Regions from separate parts of the Rhizobium sp. G187 genome, predicted to be linked through region 1. Evidence: predicted binding sites of a transcription regulator. Region 1 holds the regulator's gene; each other region holds the start of a gene.
The links. The regulator LexA, encoded in region 1, represses DNA repair genes until DNA is damaged. The targets are predictions, from matches to a motif close to TGTTCNNNNTGTGTTCNG.
Positions count from the first base shown of each region.

Region 2: a site for LexA is predicted at 2,384-2,401, ahead of ACSV9I_RS17675 (DNA recombination protein RmuC). Genes of this name have one in related genera too.
Region 3: a site for LexA is predicted at 2,202-2,219, ahead of ACSV9I_RS00760 (putative DNA modification/repair radical SAM protein). Genes of this name have one in related genera too.
Region 4: a site for LexA is predicted at 1,603-1,620, ahead of ACSV9I_RS17345 (YifB family Mg chelatase-like AAA ATPase). Genes of this name have one in related genera too.

Region 1 is NZ_JBPUGM010000001.1:741,285-745,922, reverse strand. Features, by position in the region: gene ACSV9I_RS03525 (ComEC/Rec2 family competence protein) at 1-1,530, shown strand, start outside; gene lexA (transcriptional repressor LexA) at 1,560-2,273, opposite strand; gene ACSV9I_RS03515 (DUF1003 domain-containing protein) at 2,452-3,003, shown strand; gene ACSV9I_RS03510 (VOC family protein) at 3,017-3,910, shown strand; gene kdsA (3-deoxy-8-phosphooctulonate synthase) at 3,907-4,638, shown strand, end outside.
Region 2 is NZ_JBPUGM010000006.1:149,579-154,216, reverse strand. Features, by position in the region: gene fmt (methionyl-tRNA formyltransferase) at 1-81, opposite strand, end outside; gene def (peptide deformylase) at 142-654, opposite strand; gene ACSV9I_RS17680 (methyl-accepting chemotaxis protein) at 726-2,234, opposite strand; gene ACSV9I_RS17675 (DNA recombination protein RmuC) at 2,434-3,657, shown strand; gene ACSV9I_RS17670 (ribokinase) at 3,703-4,602, shown strand.
Region 3 is NZ_JBPUGM010000001.1:151,903-156,540, forward strand. Features, by position in the region: gene ACSV9I_RS00745 (hypothetical protein) at 1-304, shown strand, start outside; gene ACSV9I_RS00750 (glycosyltransferase family 4 protein) at 296-1,363, opposite strand; gene greA (transcription elongation factor GreA) at 1,380-1,856, opposite strand; gene ACSV9I_RS00760 (putative DNA modification/repair radical SAM protein) at 2,225-3,454, shown strand; gene ACSV9I_RS00765 (UdgX family uracil-DNA binding protein) at 3,478-4,638, shown strand, end outside.
Region 4 is NZ_JBPUGM010000006.1:80,379-85,016, forward strand. Features, by position in the region: gene ACSV9I_RS17335 (cupin domain-containing protein) at 1-470, shown strand, start outside; gene gshB (glutathione synthase) at 566-1,525, shown strand; gene ACSV9I_RS17345 (YifB family Mg chelatase-like AAA ATPase) at 1,713-3,242, shown strand; gene ACSV9I_RS17350 (HWE histidine kinase domain-containing protein) at 3,336-4,391, opposite strand; gene cysK (cysteine synthase A) at 4,517-4,638, opposite strand, start outside.

The sequences.
Region 1 (4,638 bases):
AACATGGCGCTCGCCGCGGGCATTTTCTTCGTAGGGCTTCGCGCCACCCTCAGCCTTTTGCCGGTCATAGCCCAACGGGTTCCAATCAAGAAACTGGCGGCTGGCGGCGCCCTTGTCGCAACGACGGGCTATGTGTTGATCTCCGGTTATCAGATCTCGGCCCTGAGAGCCTATCTGATGACGGCCATCATGCTGACAGCCGTCCTCCTCGATCGACCAGCGATCAGCCTACGCAATTTCGCACTGGCGGCCATCGGGATGTTGGTTGTTCAGCCGTCATCGGTGATGGGGCCAAGTTTCCAGATGTCTTTTGCTGCGACTGCAGCCCTGATCGCCGGTTACGCCGGATGGACGGCAAAGCCGCCGCCGCTCCTGCCCAGGGGCAGATCTTTGCCGGCGCGATTCGTGGCGGCTGCCGGAAAGTTTGCGGGCGGTACACTTGCGACATCCCTGATCGGTGGCATGGCCACCGCCATTTTCTCAATTTCGCATTTTCATCGTCTCTCGACCCATGGACTTGAGGCCAATCTTGCCGCCATGCCCCTGATTTCGGTTGTGGTGATGCCGGCCGGTTTCGTCGCCATGCTGCTGATGCCATTTGGCCTCGATGCACCTTTTCTTTGGGTGATGGGGGCGGGGCTGGATCTTGTTATGGTCGTGGCGCACACCGTCGCTGCCTGGGGCGATGGTTATGTCTTCCCGCGCCAGCCGGCCTGGTTTATTGCCGGAACCGTTCTTGGCCTGCTGCTCTTGACCTTGCTGCGCACGCGGCTCCGCCTCGTCGGCGCATGCCTGTTCATCGTGACGGCGGCTCTGGCGTGGTTGGCGCCCCTTGAAAAGCCTTCCAATCTTTTTGTCAGCGAAGACGGCCGCCTCGTCGCCTTCTTTGTCGATACGGACCGCGGCATCCTCGCCACCAATAAAAAGAAGCCGCCAGCTTTCCTCTTCGATCAATGGCGCCCGGTTCTCGACGTTGACACAGTGGCCGTCCCGATCGAGGCAGACGTTCCGCCGTTGCCTGAGCGAGCGGCTTGGAGCCCGGATACCGTGCAAAGCGGGGACGTCAAAGATTCTTCACGACAAGGTCCGCCACGGCAAGAATTGAGCGATACCGATCAAAGAGAGGCAGCGAAGATCTTTACGGAACTGGTGCGCAAGGCGACGCCGAAGGCATTCACCTGCCTGAAAGGCGCCTGCGTGGCAAAGTTTAGCACCCGGACACTCATGACCCTCGATCGGCCGGATCTCCTCGGCGCAGCGTGCGACACCGCCGACATCGTTATCCTAGCCTCGCGAAGTCGTATGTCCCAATGCCGGTCCGGCACTATCCTCTTCACGGAGAGCACCCTGCGCATGAGTGGCGCGCTAGAAATAGAAATCGCACCGGGACGCGGAAAGAAAAGTTCGATCCAAGTGCGCGCGGCCTTCGACGGCCTGCCGCGCCCCTGGACTGCACATCGCCTCTACGACTGGCGTACAGGTGAGAGCGCAGACAAGCATGATAGTGCGACCATGGCCGGCATACGATGAGCACCGAAGCCGACCATAAGAGGCTGTCCTCAGTGATAGCGGCGGATCAGCCCAACCAGCTTGCCCTGAATCTTCACCCTGTCTGGGCCGAAGATTCGGGTTTCATAGGCTGGGTTCGCGGCTTCAAGCGCAATAGAGGCACCCCGACGGCGGAAGCGCTTCAATGTTGCTTCTTCGTCATCAACCAGGGCGACGACAATGTCGCCGGGATTTGCATTGGACGCATTTCGAATGATGACCGTATCACCGTCGAGAATGCCGGCATCGATCATCGAGTCGCCTTTGACCTCGAGAGCGTAGTGCTCGCCCGAGCCGATCATTTCATGGGGCACTGAGATGTCATGGGTGTTGTTCTGAATGGCTGAAATCGGAACGCCCGCTGCAATCCGCCCCATGACTGGTACAGTAACCGATGGGCTGCGCTCTTCACTCGGTGCCTTGACGACCGAAGGGGCAGGCGGCTTGCCGAGACTGCCCTCAATGACGCTTGGCGAAAAGCCACGGCGTGGCTGCAGGCTCTGCGTATAGGCCTCGGGCAACTTTATAACTTCGAGGGCTCGCGCCCTATTCGGCAGCCTGCGGATAAAGCCGCGTTCTTCAAGTGCCGTGATCAGTCGGTGAATGCCTGATTTCGAGGCGAGATCCAGCGCATCCTTCATTTCGTCGAAGGAGGGCGGAACGCCCGATTCTTTCATCCGCTCATGGATGAAAAGAAGCAGTTCCTGTTGCTTTCGCGTCAGCATATCCGATGCCTCATCAATGAAACAAATCCAGAACGGACCCTATATGTTCCATTTGTGTTCCGCAAGTGGATAAATTTCCGTGAAGATCACAGCAGAAAATGCGATAGGCGGGGGAAGGTGGGTTTTTGCACCGAGATTGGTGTATTGAATGCCGCCGGCGAGAGGAAAAGGGTTGGCGATGCTAAAGGAGATCGAGCGGACATTGCTCGGCAAGCGTGAGTCGGATCTTACATCTTCGGAGAAGCGCGTTCTCGCGCGCGCCCTCGAACGTCGTGTCGTATCGACAGATGCAAGTCAGGAATTCCAGGCGGATGCGACAACCGGTCAGAGACTGGCCGACTCGATCGCCCGGATCGGCGGCTCCTGGGCCTTCATCATCGGCTTTTTCCTGTTTCTGACAGGCTGGACCGTTACCAACACCGTTCTGCTGGCCAGCAATGCACTCGATCCTTATCCCTTCATTTTTCTCAATCTCATCTTGTCCATGCTGGCTGCCATTCAGGCGCCAATCATTATGATGAGCCAGAACCGGCAGGCCGAGCGCGATCGTTTCATGGCTGCCAAGGATTATGAGATCAACCTAAAGGCTGAAATCGAGGTGCTGGCGCTCCATCACAAAATCGATGAGCAGGTTCTGACGGAGTTGCGCGAGGCACGGCGCGAGCTCGCCGAATTGCATCACGTCATCAGTGCACTTTCGAATCCGACCACCAACACTCCGCAATCCTGAGCAGGAGCTGGACATGATTGAAGATAGTCAAGCATCACGCGCCATCGACCATCTGGTGCTGCCGGTTGGATCTCTTGATCAGGCAAGGGCTCGGCTGTCCGCGCTCGGTTTTACCGTGGCGAGCGATGCGCGCCATCCCTTTGGCACCGAAAACGCCTGTGTCTTCTTCACCGACGATACCTATCTTGAGCCCTTGGCGGTCGGTAGCCGCGAGGATTGCGAGGTCGCGGCAAAAGGCGGCAATGTGTTCGTTGCCCGTCATCTTGCCTTTCGGTTCCGTCGTGATGAGGGTTTGTCGGCCGTTGTCGTCAAGTCTGATGGTGCCGAAACGGATCACAAGCGTTTCGTCGAAGAGGGCATGAGTGCGGGTGAGGTGCTTCAGTTCTCGCGGACCTTTCGGTTTCCCGACGGGCGAACTGCGGATGGCACGTTTCGTCTCGCCTTCGCCGCCGATCTGCGCGCGCCGGACTTCTTCGCCTTTGCCTGTCAGCGGGTGAATGTCTTGCCGGTGGATCGCGGGTTGCTAGCAGTCCATCCGAATGCGTCAATCGGCTTGGCGCGTGTGGTTCTCGTTGAAGATAATCCGAGCGACTTCCAGTATCTGTTCGAAACGGTTTTGGCGCAGCGCGACGTCACGGCCCATTCCTTCGGTCTGTCGATCCAGAGTGGCAATGCGGTGGTCGAGGTGCTGACGCCCGAAGGTTTTGTCGCCCACTACGGCCAGACGGTGGTAACGGCGGGCAGGGGCTTGATCGGCGCGGCCGTTGTCATGACGAGCCGGGATCTCGGCGTGACAGAAGCCTGTCTCGCTGCTAATGGCGTCACCTATCAGAGAAAGGGCGCGCGCATTGTTGTCGCGCCGGAAAAGGGCCAGGGCGTCGCCTTTGCCTTCGAGGAGATCAAATGAGTAAGGCTACCAATTCTGAAGTGACCGTTGGTGAAGGCGCGGGTAAGGCCGTTTTCTCGCAAACGGGCCGTTTTGCGCTGATCGCCGGACCCTGCCAGATGGAAAGCCGTGATCATGCCTTCATGATCGCCGGCCAGCTGGTTGAGCTCTGCCGCGAGCTCGGCCTCGGTCTCGTCTACAAGTCGTCCTTCGATAAGGCAAACCGTACGTCGCTTTCGGCCGAGCGTGGTATCGGCCTCGAAACAGCAATGGAAGTCTTTGCCGACATCAAGAAGGAATTTGGCGTTCCGGTCCTCACCGACATCCATACCGAGGAACAGTGTGCGGCCGTTGCACCGACTGTGGACGTTTTGCAGATCCCGGCCTTTCTGTGCCGCCAGACCGATCTTCTTGTTGCGGCCGCCAAAACAGGACGTGCCATCAATGTCAAGAAGGGTCAGTTTCTGGCGCCCTGGGACATGAAAAACGTGCTGAACAAGCTGAATGCCAGCGGCAACCCGAATGTCCTTCTCTGCGAACGCGGCGCCTCCTTCGGCTATAACACGCTCGTCTCCGATATGCGCTCTTTGCCGATTATGGCGGCCATGGGTGCACCCGTCGTCTTTGATGCGACCCATTCAGTGCAGCAGCCCGGCGGGCAGGGTGGTTCTTCTGGCGGCCAGCGCGAGTTTGTCGAGACGCTTGCCCGTGCGGCGGTGGCTGTTGGCGTTGGTGGTCTGTTCATCGAG
Region 2 (4,638 bases), on a different contig from region 1:
CTGATGGCCGGCTGCATGCAGCGCCCTGAGCGTGGCTACGGAGAAATCCGGCGTGCCCATGAAGATGATGCGGAGTGCCATTCTCGTCTCGCCTTCAAGCCTTGTGGGAACGCATTGGCGAACCCGACATGTCCAAACCGCTCAGATCTTCGAGCGAGCGGCCTTGGTGAACCGCTTGATCACCATCTCGCGTTTGAGACGGGAGATATGATCGATAAAGAGGACACCGTTGAGATGGTCGATCTCGTGCTGCAGGCAGGTTGCCAGCAAACCGTCGGCTTCCACCGTCTGCTCCTTGCCGCTTCGGTCGATGGACTTCACCGTGACAGCTGCCGGGCGCTCGACTTCGGCATAATAGTCCGGGATCGACAGGCAACCCTCTTCATAGACCGAACGCTCCTCAGAGCTGGTAACGATTTCGGGGTTGATGAAGACGAGAGGCTGCCGCTCCTCGCCCTCCTTGGCAACATCGATCACCAGAAGACGACGCGGCACACCGACCTGGATGGCCGCAAGGCCGATGCCGGGTGCGTCATACATCGTCTCCAGCATGTCATCGACGAGCTGGTTGAGTTCGGAATCGACACGCTCGATCGGCGCAGAGACCTGTCGCAGAAGCGGATCGGGCAAAATGATGAGAGGCTTGATGGTCATGCCGCTCCCTTAGCGCATGTTCGATACGGAGGAAATCGAAAAACGCGCCGATTTCCGCCCGCAAACGTCGATCAGGCGGCCCTGCGTCGCCCGCCATGCGTCGGTGTGCCTGCAACGTCGCCATCCACGCGTGTCTTGATGTGGCTGAGCAGTTCGACAAGCCCTGCGACTTCGGAGCGCAAGTGGCGTGTCTCTTCGGATGTCCGGTCAACCATATCACTGTTTTCATGGGTAAGAACGTCGATATCGCGGGTTGCCTTGTTGACCTCGCTCAGGCCGAGCGCCTGGTCACGGGCAGCAGTCGCTATATCCGACACGAAGGTATCAATCGCATCGATGCGGGCGATGATGTCGGTCAGGGCTTCACCGGTACCAGTGACAAGGCCGACGCCTTCCTTCACCTGGTCAGAACTCTGCGAGATGAGTTGCTTGATTTCCTTCGCAGCGTCAGCGCTGCGTTGGGCAAGCTGGCGAACCTCTTGTGCAACGACAGCAAATCCCTTGCCGGCATCACCAGCTCGGGCGGCTTCGACACCTGCGTTGAGCGCCAGCAGATTGGTCTGGAAGGCGATCTCGTCGATGACGCCAATGATCTTGAAGACCTCGGTCGACGACTTCTCGATTGCCCCCATGGCGGATACGGCACGGGACACCACATCGCCGGAAGACTTGGCTTGCTGCTGTGTCTCGCGGACGGCAAGCGAAGCCCGTTCGGCATTCGAGGCTGTCTGGCCAACGCTGACCGAAAGCTGCTGCAAGGCGGTTGAGCTTTCCTGCACGCCGCTGGACTGACGTGCAGTGCGTCCAGCCAGCTCGCCAGAGACGCGGGCGATCGTATCGGTGCCAGTAAGAATGCCTTCCGAAGCACGGCGAACCGCCGCGAACGACACGTTCAGACGATCCACGGTCTCGTTGTAGAAGTCAGCCATCTGGCGGAAGTTTTCCGGCAGATCCGTTGTCATTCTCGCCTCGAAGTCGCCTTGGGCCAAAGCTTCCAGGCCCTTACGCAGATGCTCCATTGCGATCGCCTGATCGGCCTCGACGCGCGCGCGTTCTTCTTCCAGCGCCCTGCGGCGCTGCTCGAGTTCGTCGAGATAAACGGAAATCGCATAGTCCATGTCGAGCATTGCGGCCTTTACGATAGCCCGCTGCTTATCTGCAAGGTTTGCCGCATGTTGCTTGCCGAAGGGGAATGGCCAGTGTTTGACGAGAACGCCAGCCAGAAGTTCACTGACCAGCATGGAATAGCCGCCGATATACCAGCGTGGTTCCAGGCCAATCCGTGCATGGGCCTTGCCGACTGCGGTCACGCCACGCACGTAGTTCTCGTCGAAATTGCCGCTCGCAACATTGTCCCAGTGGCCGACCTGCGCCGATTTCGCACCGTTCATGTGCCCCTTGTCGCGGAAGTGTCCGACAATGCGTGGGGTTCTTGAGATCTTGGCATACAACTTGTCAAGCGCGCCGCCGATCACATCCCGAATGGTGGGCCGCAATTCACTCAGTGTATTGCGCGTAGACTGATCAATTTCCAGGAAGTCCAGGCGTTCGGCAAGATCTTGGTTTGGCTTCGGGGTCATGGACACAACGCGATTCGTTCACAAAGTTAAGGTTAAACAAATCTCTCACTTATTTCTGAACAGGAACTAAACGGAATGCCTCGTTGACCAACTTCGTGACGGCTGTCCGCTCACCGTCAGATTCGAGGAGGTGTTTTTTCGATCGGGGATGTTCACTCTTTGATCTGTAGGCAGCGACCGAATCAGCTATTATCGTCGCATGAACATCCAGGACATTCCGGCGGTGACCATCGGCTCAGTCACCCTTTCACCCGTGCTGCTCATGTCGCTTGCGGCAGCCGTGGTACTGATCCCAATTCTTCTCGCGTTGATTGGCGCACACCGCGCATCGCGGCAGCGGGCAGACATGATGGAGCAGGCCCTGCGGCGTGACGAGGCTGCGGAGATGCGGTTGGCCGAACTTCTGAAAGCCCAGGCCGAGATGCAGGGGCGCCTGGCGACTATGGCCGAAGTGTTCGGTAGCCGGCAGGCGGAGCTGAACCAGTCGATCAGCCAGAGGCTCGACGGCATGACGCATCGGCTCGGTACGACGATCACCGAGCAGACAAAATCGACGCATGACAACCTTCGGACGTTGCAAGAACGGCTCGCGGTGATCGACGCTGCTCAGAACAACATCCAATCTCTCGCCAAGGATGTTGTCGGTTTGCAGGCGATCCTCTCCAACAAGCAGACCCGGGGCGCCTTTGGCCAGTCACGCATGGAGACAATCGTGGCCGACGGTCTGCCGATGGGAGCGTACGAGTTCCAGTCGACCCTTTCGAACGGTTCACGGCCAGACTGCACAATCCGCATGCCAAACAACTCGCCGCCACTGGTCGTCGATGCCAAGTTTCCTCTGGAGGCATGGAATACGATCCGCGAAACCGAGAATCCGGACCAGAAGAAAGCCGCCGCCCAGCAATTCCGCCGCGACATGGAAGTCCATATCCGGGACATTTCCGAAAAATACCTGCTCGCCGGCGAGACCCAGGAGATGGCGTTTCTCTTCGTGCCATCGGAATCGATCTTTGCCGAAATCCACGAGAACTTCGAGGGTATCGTGCAAAAAGCCCACAGGCAGCGCGTAGTGATCGTTTCCCCGTCCCTCCTGATGCTGTCTATCCAGGTCATCCAGGCCGTTCTCAAGGATCAGCGGATGCGTGAACAGGCGCACCTGATCCAGGGCGAGGTGGTGCGCCTGATGGAAGATCTTGGACGTCTGGACGACCGGACACGCAAACTGCAAAGCCATTTCCTCGCCGCTCAAAAAGATGTCGAGCAAATCATCACCTCGTCCGACAAGATCGCCAAAAGGGGTGCAAAAATCGAAGCGATGGAGTTCCAGACCGCAGGTGCCTTGCCGCCGGGAGAGGAGCCTCAAGCGCAGGCCGTCGAGAGCCGGAGCGGCCTGCTCAAGCTCAGGGTTGTTGACGAAGACTGAGGGGCTGGTCCAAAAGAGCGCAGACAGCAAACAGGATCAACGCCCATGATCACCGTCTTCGGCTCCATCAACATGGACCTCGTTGCCACCACACCCCGGCTTCCCAGCCCCGGTGAAACCGTACCGGGCACCGGATTTGCCACCGCAGCCGGGGGCAAGGGTGCCAATCAGGCGCTGGCGGCCCGGCGGGCTGGCGCAACTGTTAAGATGGTGGGGGCCGTTGGACAGGATGAATTTGCGAGCCCCGCGCTCGACCTCCTCGAACGAGCCGGCACCGATCTCTCCGGCGTTGCCCATGTCGAGGGCCCGACAGGCACGGCACTGATCCTTGTAGGCGGTGACGGTGAGAACATGATCGCTGTTGTTCCCGGCGCGAATGGCACGGTCAACTCGTCCCAGGCCGAAGCTGCTGTATCCGCACTACAGCCTGGCGACTTCCTCATGCTCCAGCTGGAAGTGCCCGCCGATGCTGTCAAGGCGGCGCTCGTTGCCGCCAAGGCGAAGGGCGTTCGCAGTGTTTTGAATACTGCTCCGCTGACGGCAGATGCCGCAGAACTGGCCGCGCTGGCGGATATCGTCATCGCCAATGAGACCGAATTTGAATTGCTGACCGGCCGCGAAACTCTTGAACCTTCCGCCCGTGAGGCGTTGCTGATGGAGATGCATGGCAAGACGGGTCAAATCCTGATCGTCACGCTTGGTGCGGATGGGGTTATTGCTGGACAGGGCGGCACACTTCACAGGACGAAGGGGCTGAAGATCGAGCCGGTCGATACCGTCGGCGCTGGCGACACGTTCTGCGGCTATCTCGCGGCCAGCCTCGATTCAGGGGTCTCTTTCGACATGGCCCTGCGACGCGCCGCAGTTGCGGGCTCGCTGGCATGTCTCACGGCTGGCGCACAGCCGTCCATTCCGCTCGCTGCGGATGTCGATGCCAGAACCTGAAATGTCTTTGTCAGAATAGCGGCCCTGAATTTCGGC
Region 3 (4,638 bases), 590 kb from region 1:
CGCAGACTGGTCCGGTGACTGCGCCAAAATTTGTCTTTCGTCAGGGAAAAGCCTGAGGGCGGTCTCTACCCAGAATTACGAAGATATCTGCAAGGCTCTCGGAATCGATGTTTCGGCGAAAAATTTATTCCCCAGCAGTGGCGTTCTTGCTCTATTTGATGTTTTGAACGCGGGAACCGAAGTGCGCGTGCCCGTTCACATGATAGGATTTGGTTTTGCGGGTTGGAAGAGGCATGCTTGGGCCATGGAAGAGGCCTATGTCAAATCACAGTCTGCTCTCGGTCGCGTCGCTGTGCTAGGCTAGTTGCCCGTATACGGAAAAAACACTCGACGCTTCCTTCTCTATGGAGTTCTTTTCCCGGCATTTACGATGGGCGTTCGTGCCCAGGGCGTGCAGAACTTCGTCTTGGCTCAGGAGGAGATCGATTGCAGCGGAAATGGTTTGCAGGTTTGGGTTGACTACTGATCCCGTTGCTTCGCCCACGGTCTCGATCAACTCCGCAAACGCCCCCACATCCGTCGCCACCACGGGTACGCCCGTTGCCATGGCTTCCAGAGGTGTCAGGCCGAAGCCTTCCCAGCGTTGGGGGGCGACGAAGAGGTCGAGGGTTCGGTACCAGTCGTCGATGTTCGTGTGTTCGCCGACGAAGAGGATGCGATCGGCGAGGCCGGCTGCTGCGGCTTTGGCCTTGAGTTCTTCTTCGAACGCCATGTGTTGCGGTGTTGCGCGCCCGGCGATGATGGCCGACCAGCCGGGATGGCTCGGGAGGAGGGCGATCATGGCGTCGACGAAGAGGTCTGTGCCCTTCTGATGGCGTATCCGGCCGAAACATCCGACATAGCGCAGATCAGGATCCAGGCCGCAGGCGCGTTTGGCGGCGGGCTTGTCATCGGCGGGGCGAAAGCGGTCGCAGTCGATCCCGTGCATGACCACGGTGTTGGGCACTTCGAGATATTGTGCGGTCTTGGCGCTCGTTGCGATTACGGCGTCCATCTGGCGGATCAGGAATTTCGTCCAGCCACTGTGTTTTCGCTGCGAGGCCGAGGTGAAAACGAGCCGCAAAGGCATGCGCAGGAGGTCGCGCATCAGAATGCCGGGGAGCATTTCGATGTTGCGGCGGGCATGCCATATGCGGTGATCTGCTCCCTCGGGGCGCCGCCAGAGTTTCCAGAGGTCGCGAAAGCGCAGATGGGGCAGGTGCGACGGCAATCCAGGCCCGAGCACGGCCACTTTCTGGCCGAGACGATTTTGCACCGGAACGAGTTGGATAATCGTCGATGTGACGCCGGACAGACGTTGCTTGAAGTTTGGGGCGATAACGTGGATCCCGGCGGGATCCACGTAGGTCTTCGTCTTGGGCATCAGCTGGATTGGCCTCTCAGCCCCACTTCACCGCAAGGATCTCGTAGGCCTTGGAGCCGCCCGGCGCCACGACTTCGATATTGTCGCCAACTTCCTTGCCAATCAGCGCACGTGCGATCGGGGAGGAAATCGAGATCCTGCCTTCCTTCACATCAGCTTCCTGGTCGCCGACGATCTGGTAGGTCTTCTCTTCTTCGGTGTCTTCGTCGATCAGCTTGACGGTGGCGCCGAACTTGATCTTGGAGCCTGACATCTTGGCAAGGTCGATGACCTCCGCACGGGCAATCAGGTCTTCGAGTTCGCCAACGCGACCCTCGTTATGGCTCTGTGCTTCCTTGGCCGCATGATATTCGGCATTTTCGGAAAGGTCGCCATGGGCGCGCGCTTCCGCAATCGCCTCGATGATGCGTGGACGCTCCTCCTGCTGGCGCCAGCGCAGCTCTTCGCTGAGCTTGACGAAGCCGTTCTGCGTCATCGGAACCTTGTCTACCATTTCCTCTTCCTTCGTCTTCATGGCCGCCTGCGCGAGCACAAAAGAAAACAGGTTCCGAAGCATGGCTACGGAACCTTGTCACAAATCATGTTGGACAGACTATAGCAGAATGCGTTCTTATATTTCCAGAGTTTTCGAGTGGAGCAGTCGGTGCCAGGTGACGCGCGCCAAGAAAGCATTCAAGCCTTTGTTTAACAATCATTTCCTCTCAATCTGATGTTTCAGCGGCGGGATGGGTCTGCACGCTGCGGCGCGCGTTGGCTGTTTGCCTCGACAACTTTTTCGGCTCACCAGCCTGGGCGGTCAACGTCTTCACGGGTCGATACGCGACTTGACGTCCGTGCTCGGAACATATAGAGAACGAAGTCATGAAGAAATCGCTGAAAGAACGCTTGGCCATCCTGTCGGATGCCGCCAAATACGATGCTTCGTGTGCATCGAGTGGAACCACGCGGCGCGATTCGGCTGCGTCCGGAGGCTTGGGGTCAACCGAAGGGTCGGGCATCTGCCATGCCTATGCGCCGGATGGTCGGTGCATTTCGCTCCTGAAGATCCTGCTGACCAATTTCTGCATCTATGATTGCGCTTACTGCATCAATCGCTCGTCGAGCAATGTGGAGCGGGCGCGCTTCACGCCTGACGAGGTCGTCTGGCTGACGATCGAGTTTTACAGGCGCAATTACATCGAGGGCCTCTTTCTCTCCTCCGGTATCATCCGGTCTTCGGACGATACCATGGCGGAAATGGTCAAGGTCGCCAGGGATCTGAGGACAAAGCATGATTTCCGCGGTTATATCCACCTAAAGACAATCCCCGAGGCCTCGGCCCATCTGGTCGAGGAGGCGGGGCTTTATGCGGATCGCCTGTCGATCAATATCGAGCTTCCGACCGATCATGGACTGGAGCGCTATGCACCGGAAAAGCGGCCGGTCAACATTCGGCGCTCTATGGGCGATCTCAGGCTGAAGATCGAAGAGGCGCGCGAACCGACCTTGACCGGGCGGCGCAAGACGTTTGTGCCGGGTGGCCAGAGTACCCAGATGATCGTCGGCGCTGATGGCGCGAGTGATGCGACCATCATCGGATCGAGCGCCCGGCTTTACAGCAGCTACGGCCTGAAGCGTGTCTACTATTCGGCTTTCAGTCCGATCCCCGACAGTTCGCGCAACCTGCCGCTGATCAAGCCGCCGTTGATGCGGGAGCACCGGCTCTATCAGGCAGACTGGCTCTACCGCTTCTATGGCTTCTCCGTCGACGAAATTGCCTCGATCGGGGAGGGCGGGATGCTCGATCTGGACCTCGATCCAAAGCTCGCCTGGGCGCTCGCCAATCGCGACCGCTTTCCCGTCGATGTCAACAAGGCTGATCGGGAAACCTTGCTGCGGGTGCCGGGTCTGGGCACCAAGACGGTCAACAGGCTCGTCTCTGCGCGTCGGCACAGGCGTGTGCGGCTGGAGGATCTGACACGCCTCGGCGTTTCGCTGAAAAAGGTGCGATCCTTCATTGTGGCGGAGGGCTGGTCACCCAATCAGAGCCTGGATCGGTCGGATCTGAGGGCGGCCTTTGCGCCGGCGCCGGAACAGCTGTCGTTGTTGTAGCAATGACGGTCGTGAGGGCTTGAATGCGGTCGGTGGGACTGGAAGGCAAGGGGGATCTTGGCGAGTGGCGCGATGCTGCCCGGCAGTTGCTGGCGGAGCATGTCGATCCGCAGGATGTTCGTTTCCACACGGATGGCGACATTGCCGATCTTTTCGGCGCTATGCCCGGCGGCCGGGCCGGGGACGTCGCTGCGACTGCCTCCTCGGTGCCCAAGGCATTTATCGATGCGGCGGGTGCGGCGATCTGTCATTCCGATCCGGAGCGCTTCTCCTTGCTCTACCGCATTCTCTGGCGGCTGCAGCGGGAGCGCGACCTGCTCCAGGATGCGTCTGATCCGGATGTCGTGCATCTTGTCCGGCTTATCAAAAACGTCCGGCGCGATAGCCACAAGATGAAAGCCTTCGTTCGATTTCGTGAAGTGGAAGGCGTGCAGGTCGGTCGTCGGCGGTTCGTCGCCTGGTTCGAGCCGGAGCACTTCATCGTTTGTCGGACGGCCGGATTTTTCCAGCGACGTTTCACCGACATGGACTGGCTGATTGCAACGCCCAAGGGCAAGGCTGCCTGGAATGGCCAGGAATTGAAGACCTCGGTAGAACCTGCCATCCGGCCGGAGGCGAACGACGACACAGATGAGCTGTGGCGGACCTATTTCGCCAACATCTTCAATCCGGCGCGTTTGAAGATACGGGCGATGCAGTCCGAGATGCCGAAGAAATACTGGAAGAATATGCCGGAAGCCTCGCTAATCCCGGATCTCATCGCTGGTGCCGAGCGTCGGGTGGCGGAGATGGCGGCGCGGGAGGCCAGCCAGCCGCAAGCATTCCACGAACGGCTACAGGCTGCCTGGCGCGGGAAAGACGAGGAGGAGCGCGATGGTCCTGGTGATCCGTGGCTGAAGCTGAAGCGCGATGCCGCTGCCTGCACCTTGTGCCCGCTGCATGGCCAAGCAACACAGACCGTCTTCGGCGAGGGGCCGATTGGCGCCGAGGTCATGTTTGTCGGCGAACAGCCTGGAGATCGCGAGGATCTGGCAGGGCGGCCATTTGTCGGGCCGGCGGGCACTGTCTTCGACGAGGCGCTGGCCTTGGCCGGTATCGAACGTGACAGCAGTTACGTCACCAATGCGGTCAAGCATTTCAAATACGAGATGCGTGGCAAGCGGCGCATCCATCAGAAACCTGAT
Region 4 (4,638 bases), on a different contig from region 1:
CCGGTATGGCCGCTGTGCTGTTGGCTCAGCCGAAACGCCAGGCCGAAGTCGATGCGCCGATGATTGCTGCCAATGGCAACAATCTTGCCTTTCGTGCAGCGCCCATTAATCCGGATTGGATCATCCGCGGTACGCCGCTCGCCCGGGTCGGGGAGCATTCGACCAGCGGTGACGAGGCAAGCTCCACGGCTGTGTGGGACTGTACTGCGGGTGAGTTCCGCTGGTATTTCGGTTGGGACGAGACAGTGGTCATTCAGGACGGCGAGGTGAATGTTACCGACGCAGATGGCAATCAGCGCCTGCTGCGCGCCGGCGATATCGCCTACTTCCGCGCCGGCACCTGGTCCACCTGGCGCATCGAGACCTATGTGCGCAAGGTTGCATTCCTGCGCAAGCCATTCCCAGGCCCCCTCGCAAGCCTCTATCGCCTGCGCAATGCCATGCGGGGCGGAGCACAAAAGGCACTCTGAGGCGCGATCTTCCTTCAGCAAAATTCAAGGGCCGTGCCGTTGCGTTCGGCACAGCCAGCGCCTAAATCTGCCATGCTTTCAACGGGGATGAAGACATGGCTGAGATCAGGAACGTCGCGGTCCAGATGGACCACGTATCGACGATCAATATTGCGGGCGACAGCACCTTTGCCATGAGTCTGGAGGCTCAGGCCCGCGGCTACAAGCTCTTCCATTACACCCCCGATCGCCTTTCCATGCGCGACGGCAAGATCTTTGCGACGGTCGAGCCGATGCAGCTGCGCGACGTCAAAGGCGACCATTTCACGCTGGGCGCGCCCGAGCGGGTTGATCTGTCGACCATGGACGTCGTGCTGCTGCGCCAGGACCCGCCCTTCGACATGGCCTACATCACGGCCACGCACCTTCTCGAACGCATCCATCCGAAGACGCTGGTCGTCAACGATCCGGCCTGGGTGCGCAACTCGCCGGAAAAGATCTTCGTCACCGAATTCGCCGATTTGATGCCGCCGACACTGATCACGAGAGACGCAGCGGAGATCGCCCGCTTCCGGGAAGAGCAGGGCGATATCATTCTGAAGCCGCTTTACGGCAATGGCGGCGCCGGCGTCTTCCACTCCACCCGTGATGACCGCAACTTCTCCTCGCTGATGGAGATGTTCAACCAGATGTTCCGCGAGCCCTTTATCGCTCAAGGCTACCTTCCGGCCGTGCGCAAGGGTGACAAACGCATCATCCTGGTCGATGGCGAGCCTGTTGGCGCGATCAATCGCGTTCCGGCTGAACACGATGCGCGCTCCAACATGCATGCCGGCGGTCGGCCAGAGCCGACGGAACTGACGGCGCGCGAGCGCGAGATCTGCGCACGGATCGGACCCGCCCTCCGCGAACGCGGCTTCCTGCTCGTCGGCATCGATGTCATCGGTGACTACATGACCGAGATCAACGTCACGTCGCCGACCGGCATTCGCGAGGTCAAGAAGTTCGGTGGCGCTGATATTGCGGCCCTCCTCTGGGATGCCATCGAACGCAAGCGCCAGACAACTGCGTCATAAGCAGGTCGGATACATAGTTCTCGGGACGTTCCGTCTCTGCAACCGCGCGCAACTCGATGCATCCTCATAGGTGTATGTGTTCCGCAAATGTTCTTGCCAAGCGCCTCGCGTCATGCAAGATTGTGTCCGTCGATACACGCAATATGAAGTTGTGCTGGTCGATGGGTATCTAGTCGGTGGGCGGGCAATGGTGGCGCGTGTCAGTACGGTAGCATTCCAGGGCATTGAGGGCGTGCCCGTTGAAGTTCAGGTTATGGTGGCGCCGGGAAAGACCGGCATGCAGATCGTCGGCCTGCCGGATAAGGCGGTGGCCGAAAGCCGTGAACGGGTGCAGGCAGCGCTTCATGCCTCCGGCCTCGCCCTGCCGCCGAAGAGGGTGACAGTCAACCTGGCGCCTGCCGATCTGCCGAAGGAAGGCTCCCACTTCGATCTGCCGATTGCGCTTGGGTTGATGGCGGCCCTCGGGGCAATTCCCGGCGATGCCCTCGCGGGCTACCTGGTCATCGGCGAACTCAATCTGGACGGAACCATTGCGGCTATTACCGGCGCACTTCCGGCCGCCATCACCGCCAATGCGCTGGGCAAGGGACTGATTTGCCCTGGCGATAGTGGCTCGGAGGCGGCCTGGGCAGGTCCGGACGTCGATATTCTCGCTCCGCGCAGCCTGATTGCGCTCGCCAATCATTTTCGTGGTCACCAGGTACTGACGCGGCCGGAGCCGTCTGTTCGCGCGCTGGCCGCTAATCTTCCGGATTTGGCCGACATCAAGGGGCAGGAGAGCGCCAAGCGGGCGCTGGAAGTTGCCGCCGCCGGTGGCCACAATCTGCTGATGGTGGGACCACCTGGCTCGGGAAAGTCGATGCTCGCTGCGCGGCTGCCCTCGATCCTGCCGCCTCTATCGGCCGCCGAACTGCTGGAAGTCTCCATGGTGCATTCGATCGCCGGACAGTTATCCGGTGGCAAGCTTTCGGACCGCAGGCCTTTTCGCACGCCGCATCACTCCGCCACCATGGCGGCGCTTGTTGGTGGAGGCCTGAGAGCCCGGCCGGGTGAGGCCTCACTTGCCCATCACGGCATTCTTTTCCTGGATGAACTACCGGAATTCATGCCGCCTGTGCTCGATGCCTTGCGCCAGCCGCTGGAGACTGGCGAGTGTATCATCGCACGCGCCAATCATCGTGTGTCCTACCCATCCAATTTCCAGCTGATCGCCGCGATGAACCCATGCCGTTGCGGCATGGCGGGCGAACCCGGACACGTCTGTGCGCGCGGTCTGCGTTGCCAGACAGAATATCAGGGCCGTATTTCCGGGCCACTGATGGACCGCATCGATATCCGCATCGACGTGCCGGCTGTGACGGCCACGGACCTGATCCGCCCGAGCGTGGCGGAATCGAGCGCGTCCGTGGCAAAGAGAGTGGCAGAGGCTCGCGACCGGCAGAGAGACCGCTTCGCCCGTCTCGGACTTCCATTTTCCACCAATGCCCGCTGCTCGACATCCTTGATCGAGACGCTCGCCGAGCCCGATGCCGCAGGGCTTCAACTGTTACGCGATGCGGCGGAGAAATTCCGCTTTTCGGCACGGGGATATCATCGCGTGTTAAAAGTGGCGCGCACGCTTGCGGACCTGGACGGGAGTGAAACGCTCGGCCGCATTCATCTCGCTGAGGCAATTTCCTATCGGATCGCTTCGGAGCGCCTTGCAGCCGCCGCCTGAGAATGCCGCAACTCGGCTCATAAAAACTGGGATAGGGGGCTCTTCAGGGTTTCATAACTGACACGCCAGTCTCGCAATGTCAGCATAGCGGAGTCACATGCGATCGCCGGAGATTTCTTCCGGGCGCAGAGTGTCAAGAGGCAGTGACAGTTTAACCAGCGCACCGCTCGGCGGAAGCGCGACCTCTGCCTTTCCTTTTACGCCGCTAATGACGCGTTGCATGAGGATCGACCCAAAGCCGCCGCCGCCCGGTTTGGGAGTTTGCGGCTCCGGTCCGCCGGTTTCCCGCCATTCGATCACAAGCGCCGCAGGTTCTTCCTCTGACGCCTCCGTCAGATGCCACGCAAGACGGATATGTCCGCTATTGACACTGAGCGCACCATACTTTGCTGCATTGGTTCCAAGCTCATGCAGGATGAGGCTTAAGACGACCACCGTCTGGCCACCGATTGGAATGCGTGGGCCAGAGGCAGTAAGGCGTGAGGTACCGACAACGGCGAAGGGTTCGAGCGCCTGGAAGATGACACTCTGCAGCGAGGCGTCCTCGCCGTCGCGCAAGCCGCGCAAAAGGAGATTGGAGCGGCCGAGCGCATTGAGCCGTTCGCGAAGGCGGGCGGCCAGTTCGTCGGCGCTGGACGCATTTTTGAGCGATAGACTGATGATCGCATTGATCGTCGCGAAAATGTTCTTGAGGCGATGGTCGAGTTCCTGCGCCATAACGTCTTGCCGGTCGGCCAGTCTCTGGATTTCTTGGCGTGTGGTGAACTCCGAGCGGTAGGCCTGCATGACGAGATGGATCAACGTCAGGTCGGTGATGACGACAAACAGGTAAAGACCCATGGCGAGCAGCGTGCCACCAGAGAAATCAAATTGGCCCGGACTTATGAAAAAATACCAGGATGCAAGCCCGGAGAGTGTAGCGACAAGCAGGCCCTGCCGGACACCAAAGACGAAGCCGCACAGGATGACCGCTGGAAAAAATGTCAGAAAGGGAAAACCGGCAGGCAAGACCGGATCGAACCATGCCCGGACTGCAAGTGCGATGACGAACACCGTCACACTTGCAACATAGGTCGCAACTTCGGCGCGCAGTGACAAGCGATCTTCAATGGAGGTGAATGCCGGCAAGGCTTGGAGAAGTGCGCGCATCGATCCTAGAGCAACTGAGCAAATTTTCGTGATCTGACCCAGCCTTACCTTACTGCTCTGGCCCCCGCAATCGTAGGGATTAAAGCGGATACCAGATGCTAGATCTGATAACCGCTCGCTATCGATTACTCGCCGAGGCCCGCAAACAGTGCCGTCGAGAGATATCGCTCCGCGAAAGAGGGGATGATCACGACGATGGTCTTATCGGCATTTTCCGCCCGCTGGCCGACCTTGATCGCTGCGGCGA